DNA from 2 places in the Rudaeicoccus suwonensis genome. Region 2 is predicted to be linked to the other one. Evidence: predicted binding sites of a transcription regulator. Region 2 holds the regulator's gene; the other holds the start of a gene.

Region 1 (4,415 bases), on a different contig from region 2:
ATCCAGCCGACCGGCCCGGCATACCGCCCGCGGTCCATCTGCTCCAGCTCGGCGATCACGTCGCGCGCTGACAGCGTCGGCGTCCCACACACCGCGGCGGACGGGTGCAGTGACGCGGCGAGGTCCAGCGAGGACACGTCTTCGTGCAACACCCCTGCGACATCCGTCGCCAGGTGCATGACGTTGGGCAGGTGCAGCACGAACGGCGACTCTGGGACATTCATCGACGAGCAGTGCGGCCGGAGCGCGTCGGCGACCGAACGGACGGCGTACTCGTGCTCCTCCAGGTCCTTGCTCGACCGCGCGAGCGAGCCGGCAAGCGCCAGGTCGTGCTCGTCGTCGCCGGTGCGGCGAATCGTGCCGGCCAGGATTCGCGAGGTGACCAGCCCCTTCTCGCGGCGCAGCAGCATCTCCGGGGTCGCCCCGATCAGCCCGTCGACGCTGTAGGTCCACGTGTTGTCGTATGCCGCTGCCAGTCGGCCCAGCAGGTGGCGTGGATCGATCGCCGTGCCGGTGTCGATCACGATGTCCCTTGCCATGACGACCTTGTCCAGATCGCCACGCTGGATGCGCGACACGGCGGCGGCGACCGCCTCGGTCCATTGCTCACCGGTCAGTGCGCCGTCGTGGGAACCGGTGACCACCGGAGCCGACGGTGGCGCGCTCCGGCGAAGTTGGACCTCGCCCGGCAGATGGGCCGGAGCACTGACGGTGGTGACCCACGAGACGCCGTCACGTCGCCCCACCACCGTGCTCGGCACATGCAGGATCCCGCCGGCGGGGGAGGCCGCGGAGAACGCGAACGAGCCGACCGCGACCAGGCCGGAACCCGGCAGGCTGACCTCGGCCCGCACCACTGCACTGTCGACCAGGTCGCGCCACCAGGCTTCGGCATCGGCGAACCGCGAGGTGCCCGTCGTGTGGATTGCCGCCGCTCGTCCCCACCCGACGAAACCGTCGCCTTCGCGCAACCAGGTCACGGGGTGTTCGGCACCGGCAGGCAGCAGGGCGACGAGATCGCCCGGGTCGGCGATCCGCCGGGTGCGCACCACCAGCGGCGAACTCGAAGCAAGGAGCGGCATGGTCACGACCGGCAACACTACGCCCGCGGATCCGGCGATCAGCATCACGTGCCCGGTGCCGACCGCCGCACCTGACTGCGCCCGACCGCACCACCTTCAGCCCGCCGCCGCGCGGAACGAGCCTCGTCATACCGACCCGACAGGATGGGCCAAGGCATGGCACAGCGGCCATGCGCGAGGATGGCGCCTATGAATCGCGCCACGCTCGACAAGCGCCCCGCCGAAGTCGCCCGGATGTTCGACGACGTCGCTGCGCGCTACGACCTGACCAACGACGTGCTGTCCCTCGGCCAGGACCGGCGCTGGCGCAAGGTGGTGCTCGACGCGGTCGATCCGCGACCTGGTGACATCGTCCTCGACATCGCCGCGGGCACGGGCACGAGCAGCGAGCCCTTCGACGCCCGCGGTGCGCACGTCGTGCCGGCCGACTTCTCCCTCGGGATGCTGCGACAGGGCAAGAAGCGTCGCCCCGACCTGGCGTTCACTGCCTCCGACGCGATGCGCCTGCCGTTCGCCGACGGCGTCTTCGACGCGGTGACGATGTCCTTCGGGCTGCGCAACGTTCAGGACCCGGTCCTCGCGCTGCGCGAGTTCCAGCGCGTCACCAAGCCCGGCGGCGTGCTCGTGATCTGCGAGTTCTCCACCCCGGTGAACCGTGCGTTCCGCAAGGTCTACTCGGAATACCTCATGGGTGCTCTGCCCAAGATCGCGCGACGGGTCGGCTCCAACGCCGAGTCCTACGTCTATCTCGCCGAGTCCATCCAGGCCTGGCCCGACCAGGCAGGTATGGCGCACCGTCTGCAGACCGCCGGTTGGTCCGAGGTCGAATGGCGCAACCTCACCGGCGGCGTCGTCGCACTGCACCGCGGCACCAAGGCGGCCTGACCTGGCGCGACGCTCGCGCGCAGGTTCGGCACTTAGGAATGCCTTAGTAGGGAAGCAATCGAGCCGAGGAATACAGTGCTGGGGTTCGTGAAGTCCTTCACAAGCTAGAAAGATTCACCTGTGAGCCTCCCCGGCCTTTCGCATGCCCCGGACGAGACCGCTGACGTCATCATCGTCGGCGCCGGCCCGGGTGGGTCTGCCACAGCTGCCTACCTGGCCATGGCCGGCCTTGACGTCCTCCTGTTGGAGAAGACGCACTTTCCCCGTGAAAAGGTCTGCGGCGACGGCCTGACTCCGCGCGCGGTCCGTGAGTTGATCACCCTCGGCATCCCGACGCCCGAGAACGACGGCTGGATCAAGAACAAGGGCCTGCGCATCATCGGCGGCGGCATGCGCCTGCAGCTGGACTGGCCCGACGTGGCCAGCTTTCCGCCGTACGGCCTGGTCCGCACCCGCCAGGACTTCGACGACATCCTGGCCCGCCACGCCGTCAAGCACGGCGCCCGGCTGCGCGAGGGCGTCAACGTCAACGGCGCGATTCGTGACGAGCGCACCGGCGCGATCATCGGCGTCGAGGCCAAGGAGATGGGTGCCGACGAGCGCCCCACCGGCCGCAAGCTGGCCTATCACGCACCGCTGGTGATCGCTGCCGACGGAAACTCCTCGCGGTTGTCGCTCGCGATGGGCCGCGAGAAGCGCGAAGACCGCCCGATGGGCGTCGCGGTGCGTGCGTACTACACCAGCCCGCGCCACGACGACGACTATCTCGAGTCGTGGTTGGAGCTGTGGACCACCGACCCGTCCGGCAAGCGCGTGCTGCTGCCCGGGTATGGCTGGATCTTCGGCGTCGGCGACGGCACCAGCAACGTCGGCCTCGGAATCCTCAACACCTCCAGTGCTTTCGGTCGCACCGACTACAAGGACGTCATGCGTCAATGGGTCGCGACGATGCCGGAGGAGTGGACCTACAACGAGGAGACCATCACCGGTCCGATCCGCGGTGCCGCGCTGCCGATGGGCTTCAACCGGCAGCCGCACTACGCCGACGGGCTCCTGCTGGTCGGCGATGCCGGCGGCATGGTCAACCCGTTCAACGGCGAGGGCATCGCCTATGCGATGGAGTCCGGCAGGCTGGCCGCCGAGGTCGTCGCGCAGGCCTTCGCGCGCACCGACGACGCCGGCCGTGAGCGCGTGCTGCAGACCTACCCCCGGGTGATGAAGGACGCGCTCGGTGGGTACTTCACTGTGGGCCGTCTGTTCGCCCAACTGATCGGCAATCCCGACGTGATGAAGTTCGCCGTGCGTTACGGCCTTCCGCGCAAGACGATGATGCAAGTCTTGCTGAAGGTCATGGCCAATCTCGGCGACGAGCACGGCGGCAAACTGGACGATCGCGTCATGTCGGTCCTGTCGAAGGTTGTGCCAGCGGCATGAGCGGCTGTATCGATAGCACCAGCAGCGTCATACGGAAGGAATCTGTGCGATGAGCTACTCCTACGCACCGTTGTTGTTCTTCGCGGGCATCGGGTTCGTCTTCGCGGCCTTCTCGGTCGGTATGGCGGCGCTGACCGGCCCCAAGCGTTACAACCGCGCCAAGGTCGACGCCTACGAGTGCGGCATCCAGCCGAGCCCGCATGCCGACGGCGGTGGCCGCGTGCCGATCAAGTACTACCTGACCGCGATGTTGTTCATCGTCTTCGACATCGAGTCGGTGTTCCTGTACCCGTTCGCGGTGTCCTTCGACCGGATGGGCCTGTTCGCCCTGGTCGAGATGGTGCTGTTCGTGCTGACCGTCTTCGTCGCCTACGCCTATGTATGGCGTCGCGGCGGCCTCGAGTGGGACTGATCCGAGTGCACCGCACCAGCGACGTGACCGACTTCAACAGCGAAGCGAGGGCTTGCTAGTCATGGGTCTTGAAGAGAAGCTGCCCGCCGGATTCCTGCTCACCACCGTGGAGCAGGTCGCGGGGTACATGCGGAAGAGTTCGGTGTGGCCGGCGACCTTCGGGCTGGCGTGCTGCGCGATCGAGATGATGGCTGTCGGCACCCCCGACTACGACATCGCGCGCTTCGGCATGGAGCGCTTCAGCGCCACCCCGCGCCAGGCCGACCTGATGATCGTGGCCGGCCGGGTCAGCCAGAAGATGGCGCCGGTCGTGCGTCAGGTCTACGACCAGATGCCGGAACCCAAGTGGGTGATCTCGATGGGTGTGTGCGCCAGCTCCGGCGGCATGTTCAACAACTACGCGATCGTGCAGGGTGTCGACCACGTCATACCGGTCGACATCTACCTGCCCGGCTGCCCGCCACGTCCGGAGATGCTGCTGCACGCGATTCTCGAGCTTCACAAGCAGATCCAGGGCACCAAGATGGGTGTCAACCGGGTGGAGGCCGCCCGCGCCGCCGAACAGGCCGCGCTGAACGCCACCCCGACGCACGCGATGAAGG
Region 2 (4,415 bases):
TCGGCGGTGACCGCGGCACGGGTGTCGGCGTGGTCGAGAGCCGCCACGGCTACAGCCAGTTCGGCATCGTCGCTGCGGATCTCGAGGGCAAGCGCACCCTGTCCGGGCGCGGGCAGCATCTGCACCGGCTCGAGGGTCTCGGTGATCTCGGCGGCCCGGCCCAGCCGCACCAAGCCGGCGCGCGCCAGGATGACGGCGTCGACCTCTCCGGAGGTGACCAGGCCGATACGGGTGTCGACATTGCCGCGGATCGCGCGGACCTGCACGCCCAGCCCGAGCGCCGCCAGCTGCGCCTCGCGGCGCGGTGATCCGGTGCCGATGACAGCACCCTCGGGCAGTTCTCCCAGGGTGAGTCCGTCGCGCGCAACCAGCGCGTCGCGGGCATCCTCACGTGCAGGGATCGCGGCGATCGTGAGTCCGTCATACGGCAGGACGGGCAGATCCTTCAGCGAGTGGACCGCGAGATCGATGCGGCCGGTGAGCAGAGCGTGACGTATGGCGGTGGCAAAGACCCCCGTGCCACCCATGCTCACCAGCGGCGCGAGATTGGTGTCACCCTCGGTGACGATCTCGACCAGCTCGACCTCGTGGCCGAGCGCCCGCAACTGGTCGGCGACCAGTCCCGACTGCGTGGTCGCCAGGTGGCTGCGGCGGGTGCCGAGACGGATGCGAGTCATCGCACGCCTCCGTCCGGCGGCAGAGTCGGGATGGCGGCTACCCGCGTCTGGTGCGGGTCGAGGTCGAACAACGTGCGCAACAGCGCGGCGTAGTCCTGACCGCCCTGCTCCTCACCGGCCAGCTGCTTGATACGCACGGTCGGGGTGTGCAGGATCTTCTCGACGACGCGGTGGATGGTCATCTGCACCTGCGCGGCGTCGGCTTCGGACAGGTCGATGCGCTGCCCCAGCCGGCCGAGTTCGAGGGCGACGACGTCGGCGGCGCGAGCACGCAGCGCGGCCACGGTCGGCGCGACGGCGGCGGCCCTGCGGCCCACCAGAAATTCGGCGACCTCGGCGGTCACCAGGTCTTCAACCGCACGCACCTGGGCGCGCTCGTCGGCATCGGCTGCACTCACGGCACCGAGGTCTTCGAGTGACAGCAAGGTGATGCCGGGCAGCGCAGCGAGTGCCGGGTCGATGTCGCGGGGCAGGGCCAAGTCGATGAGCACCCGAGCGCGGTCGCTGGAGGTCACCGTCGCGGCATCCAGCACGTGACCCACTGCCCCGGTGCACGACACGATGATGTCGGCGCCGGTCACGGCGTCGGCCAGCTCGTCCCACCCACGGGCCACACCAGCGGTCGCCTCGGCAAGGCGCTGCGCCTTGGCCGCGGTGCGGTTGATGACGGTCAGGCCACCGACACCGGCACGCGCCAGCGTGTGCGCGGACAACCCGCTCATCGCGCCGGCACCGATCACCAGCGCCTGCTGATGACCGAGGTCACCGAGGACGGCCTGCGCCTGCAGCAGCGAACGCTCGACGAGAGAGCGGCTCACGGTGTCGATGTCGGTCTCGGCGTGCACGCGCTTGCCGACGCGCAATGCCTGCTGCAGCAGTGCCGACAATGCCGGGCCGAGATGCGCACCTTCCTGGGCCAGGCTCAGCGCCGAGCGCAGTTGGCCCAGGATCTGGCTCTCGCCGACCGCCATCGAGTCGAGACCGGCCGCCACGTGGAAGACGTGTGCGACGGCGCGGTCCTCGAAGTGCACGTAGAGGTGGTCACGCAGCTCGTGGACCGGGATTCTCGTTGCGGCTGCGAAGGATTCGGTGATCGAGGTGACTGCGCCGTGGAAGGTGCCGACCTCGGCATACACCTCGATGCGATTGCAGGTCGACAGAACGACGGCCTCGCCGACGTGCTCGTTGGTGTCGAGGGCCTGTGCGAGTTCGTGCACCTGCTCCGGCGACAGCACGGCACGTTCGAGAAGGTCGACATCGCACGTGCGGTGCGAGATGCCGATGACGATCAGACTCATCGTGCCTCCTTCAGGGAGGTCTCGTCGCCGCGGCCTCGTTCTTCATGGAAGGCCAGAATCTGCAGCTCGGTGGCGAGGTCGACCTTGCGGACCTCGACACCCTCGGGCACGGTCACCATGCACGGTGCGAAGTTGAGGATCGAGCGCACCCCGACGGCGACGGCCTGGTCGGCGGCGGCTTGTGCTGCCTCGGGTGGTGTGGCCAGCACCGCGATGATGCTCTCGGGGGCTTCGACCGCGAGCATCGCGAAGTCGATGACACGCAGGCCGGCGATGGTGGTGCCGACGATGGCGGGATCCTGGTCGACCAACCAGCGCACCTTGAACCCGCGCGTGGCGAAGCCGCTGTATGACGCGAGCGCGTGGCCCAGGTTGCCCATGCCGATGATGGCCACGGACCAGTCGTGATGCAGGCCCAGCTCTCGGGAGATCTCCTCCGACAGGCGTGTGACGTCATACCCGACACCACGCACGCCATACGAGCCCAGGTGGGAGAGATCCTTGCGCAGACCGGCCGAGCGCACTCCCGCGGCTTCGGCGAGCTCCTCCGACGAGACCAGATCGACGTCGCGGGAATGGAACGAGCGGAGGGCACGAAGGTAGACCGGTAGCCGAGCCACGGTGGCTTCGGGAATATCCCGACGGGCGGCTGGGGCGGTGCTCACTGGCGCTCCGACTCCTCTTCCGAATGGGCCGACGTATATCAAACGCCCGACACCAGAGGATCACTGACCCCCAGACTCTAGGTCTTTGTGAACAGACGCACAAAGTCGCGTTCTAGGGACAAAAGTGCTAGTGCGACGCGTGCGAAGCCGCTGAGCGGTTGCTGTGCGTCAGATCGGCGAACCTCCCACGGTCGCGACGACCCCTCGCCGGACGCGGCGGCGGCGCCGAAAGACTCAGGCGAGAGCGGCGCGCAACCGGGTCTCGTCGACCCGCCAGAAGTCGTGCTGCCGGCCATCGACCAAGGTGACCGGGATCTGCTCGGCATACCTGCTCATCAGCTCGGGATCGGTGAGGATGTCGAGCTCCCGCCAGCCCACGCCGGTGTCCGCCGCGACTCGCTCGATGACGACCCGTGCGTCGTCACAGAGGTGGCAGCCGGGCTTGCCGATGAGGGTGATCCGCGGCGTCACCTCGGTCGCTGCAGCCGGTGCCGAGGTTCGACGTGCACGCCCGAACATCAGAAGAAGACCGAACGACGTTGCATGAGAAGCGAATACAACGACTGCTGAATCGTCTCGCGCACCTGATCGGTGAGTTCGAAGACCAGCATCGGGTCTTCGGCTCCGGCCGTGCCGAAGCCGGCGGTCTCGATCGGTGCCCCGAACTCGATGATCCACTTGCTCGGCAGCGGGATGAGTCCGGCGAGCCCGAGGAACGGGAACGTGGGGGTGACCGGGAAGTATGGCGTGCCGAGCAGCCGGGCCAGGCCCTTGAGGTTGCCGATGAGCGGGTAGATCTCCTCGGCGCCCACGATCGAGCACGGGATGATCGGCGCACCGCTGCGCATCGCCGCCGACACGAAACCGCCGCGGCCGAACCGCTGCAGGCGGTAGCGCTCCGAGAACGGCTTGCCGACGCCCTTGAAACCTTCAGGCCAGACGGCCACGAGTTCACCGGATTTCAGCAACCGTTCGGCGTCGGCGTTGGCGGCCAGCGTCGTGCCGGCCCGTCGACTGAGCTGACCGACCACCGGTGAGGAGAACACCAGGTCGGCACCGAGCATCCGCACGTGACGGTGCTGCGGGTGTTCGTCGTGGATCGCGACCTGGGTCATGAGTCCGTCGATCGGCAGCGTGCCGGAGTGGTTTGCGACGACCAGCGCCGAGCCATCGGCCGGGATGTTCTCGATGCCGCGCACCTCGACGCGGAACCAGCGCCGATAGAGCGGTCGCAGCAGCGGCAGCCACACCTGGTCGGTGAAATCGGAGTCGAAGCCGAAGTCGTCGATGTCGTAGTCGCCGGTGAGCCGCCGCCGCACGAACGCCAGAGCCTGCGCGATGCGCTGCTCGAGATCGTCGCCGCTCATGCCGACCGCGGCGCCTGCGGTGCGCAGGATCGTGACCAGTCCGCCGATGGCGGCCTCGATCTCGCTCGTGCCGGGCATGGCCGCCGGCTGTGGCATCGGTTCGTCGTCGCAGGGGTCGGGCACGGCATACAGCCCGCGTTCGCTGCTTGCGGCGTGGGCGGCATCGCTGATCCGCCGGCGCTGCGGCCTCGTCGGACGGGGCGCGGGTGCCGGGGTGGGTGGCACCGGCGTTGCGGGTTCGCCGGCGGATGCCGGCTTGGCGGACGCTCGCGCCGCGGTCTTCGGCTTGGCCACTGCCTTGCGAGGGCGGGTCGAAGGTCGGTCAGCCACGGGCGCCTCCAAGAGCAGGAATGAGTTCGCCGGCGCCGAAGACGTCGGTGAACGCCTCTCGCGTGGTCATGGTCGGCT

What was found. Region 2 encodes Rex, which represses fermentation and respiration genes when NADH is low (regulators of the CRP and FNR family bind a similar motif). Its sites were predicted from a motif close to CTTGTGAANNNNTTCACAAG; they were not measured.
Region 1: a site for Rex is predicted at 2,052-2,071, ahead of BKA23_RS01565 (geranylgeranyl reductase family protein). Genes of this name have one in related genera too.

Annotation. Positions count from the first base shown of each region.
Region 1 is NZ_VIVQ01000001.1:320,548-324,962, forward strand. Features, by position in the region: gene BKA23_RS01555 (isochorismate synthase) at 1-1,082, opposite strand, end outside; gene BKA23_RS01560 (demethylmenaquinone methyltransferase) at 1,272-1,967, shown strand; gene BKA23_RS01565 (geranylgeranyl reductase family protein) at 2,088-3,401, shown strand; gene BKA23_RS01570 (NADH-quinone oxidoreductase subunit A) at 3,451-3,813, shown strand; gene BKA23_RS01575 (NuoB/complex I 20 kDa subunit family protein) at 3,875-4,415, shown strand, end outside.
Region 2 is NZ_VIVQ01000007.1:21,771-26,185, forward strand. Features, by position in the region: gene hemC (hydroxymethylbilane synthase) at 1-677, opposite strand, end outside; gene BKA23_RS17450 (glutamyl-tRNA reductase) at 674-1,975, opposite strand; gene BKA23_RS17455 (redox-sensing transcriptional repressor Rex) at 1,972-2,640, opposite strand; gene BKA23_RS17460 (glutaredoxin family protein) at 2,875-3,159, opposite strand; gene BKA23_RS17465 (lysophospholipid acyltransferase family protein) at 3,159-4,337, opposite strand; gene BKA23_RS17470 (NAD-dependent epimerase/dehydratase family protein) at 4,330-4,415, opposite strand, start outside.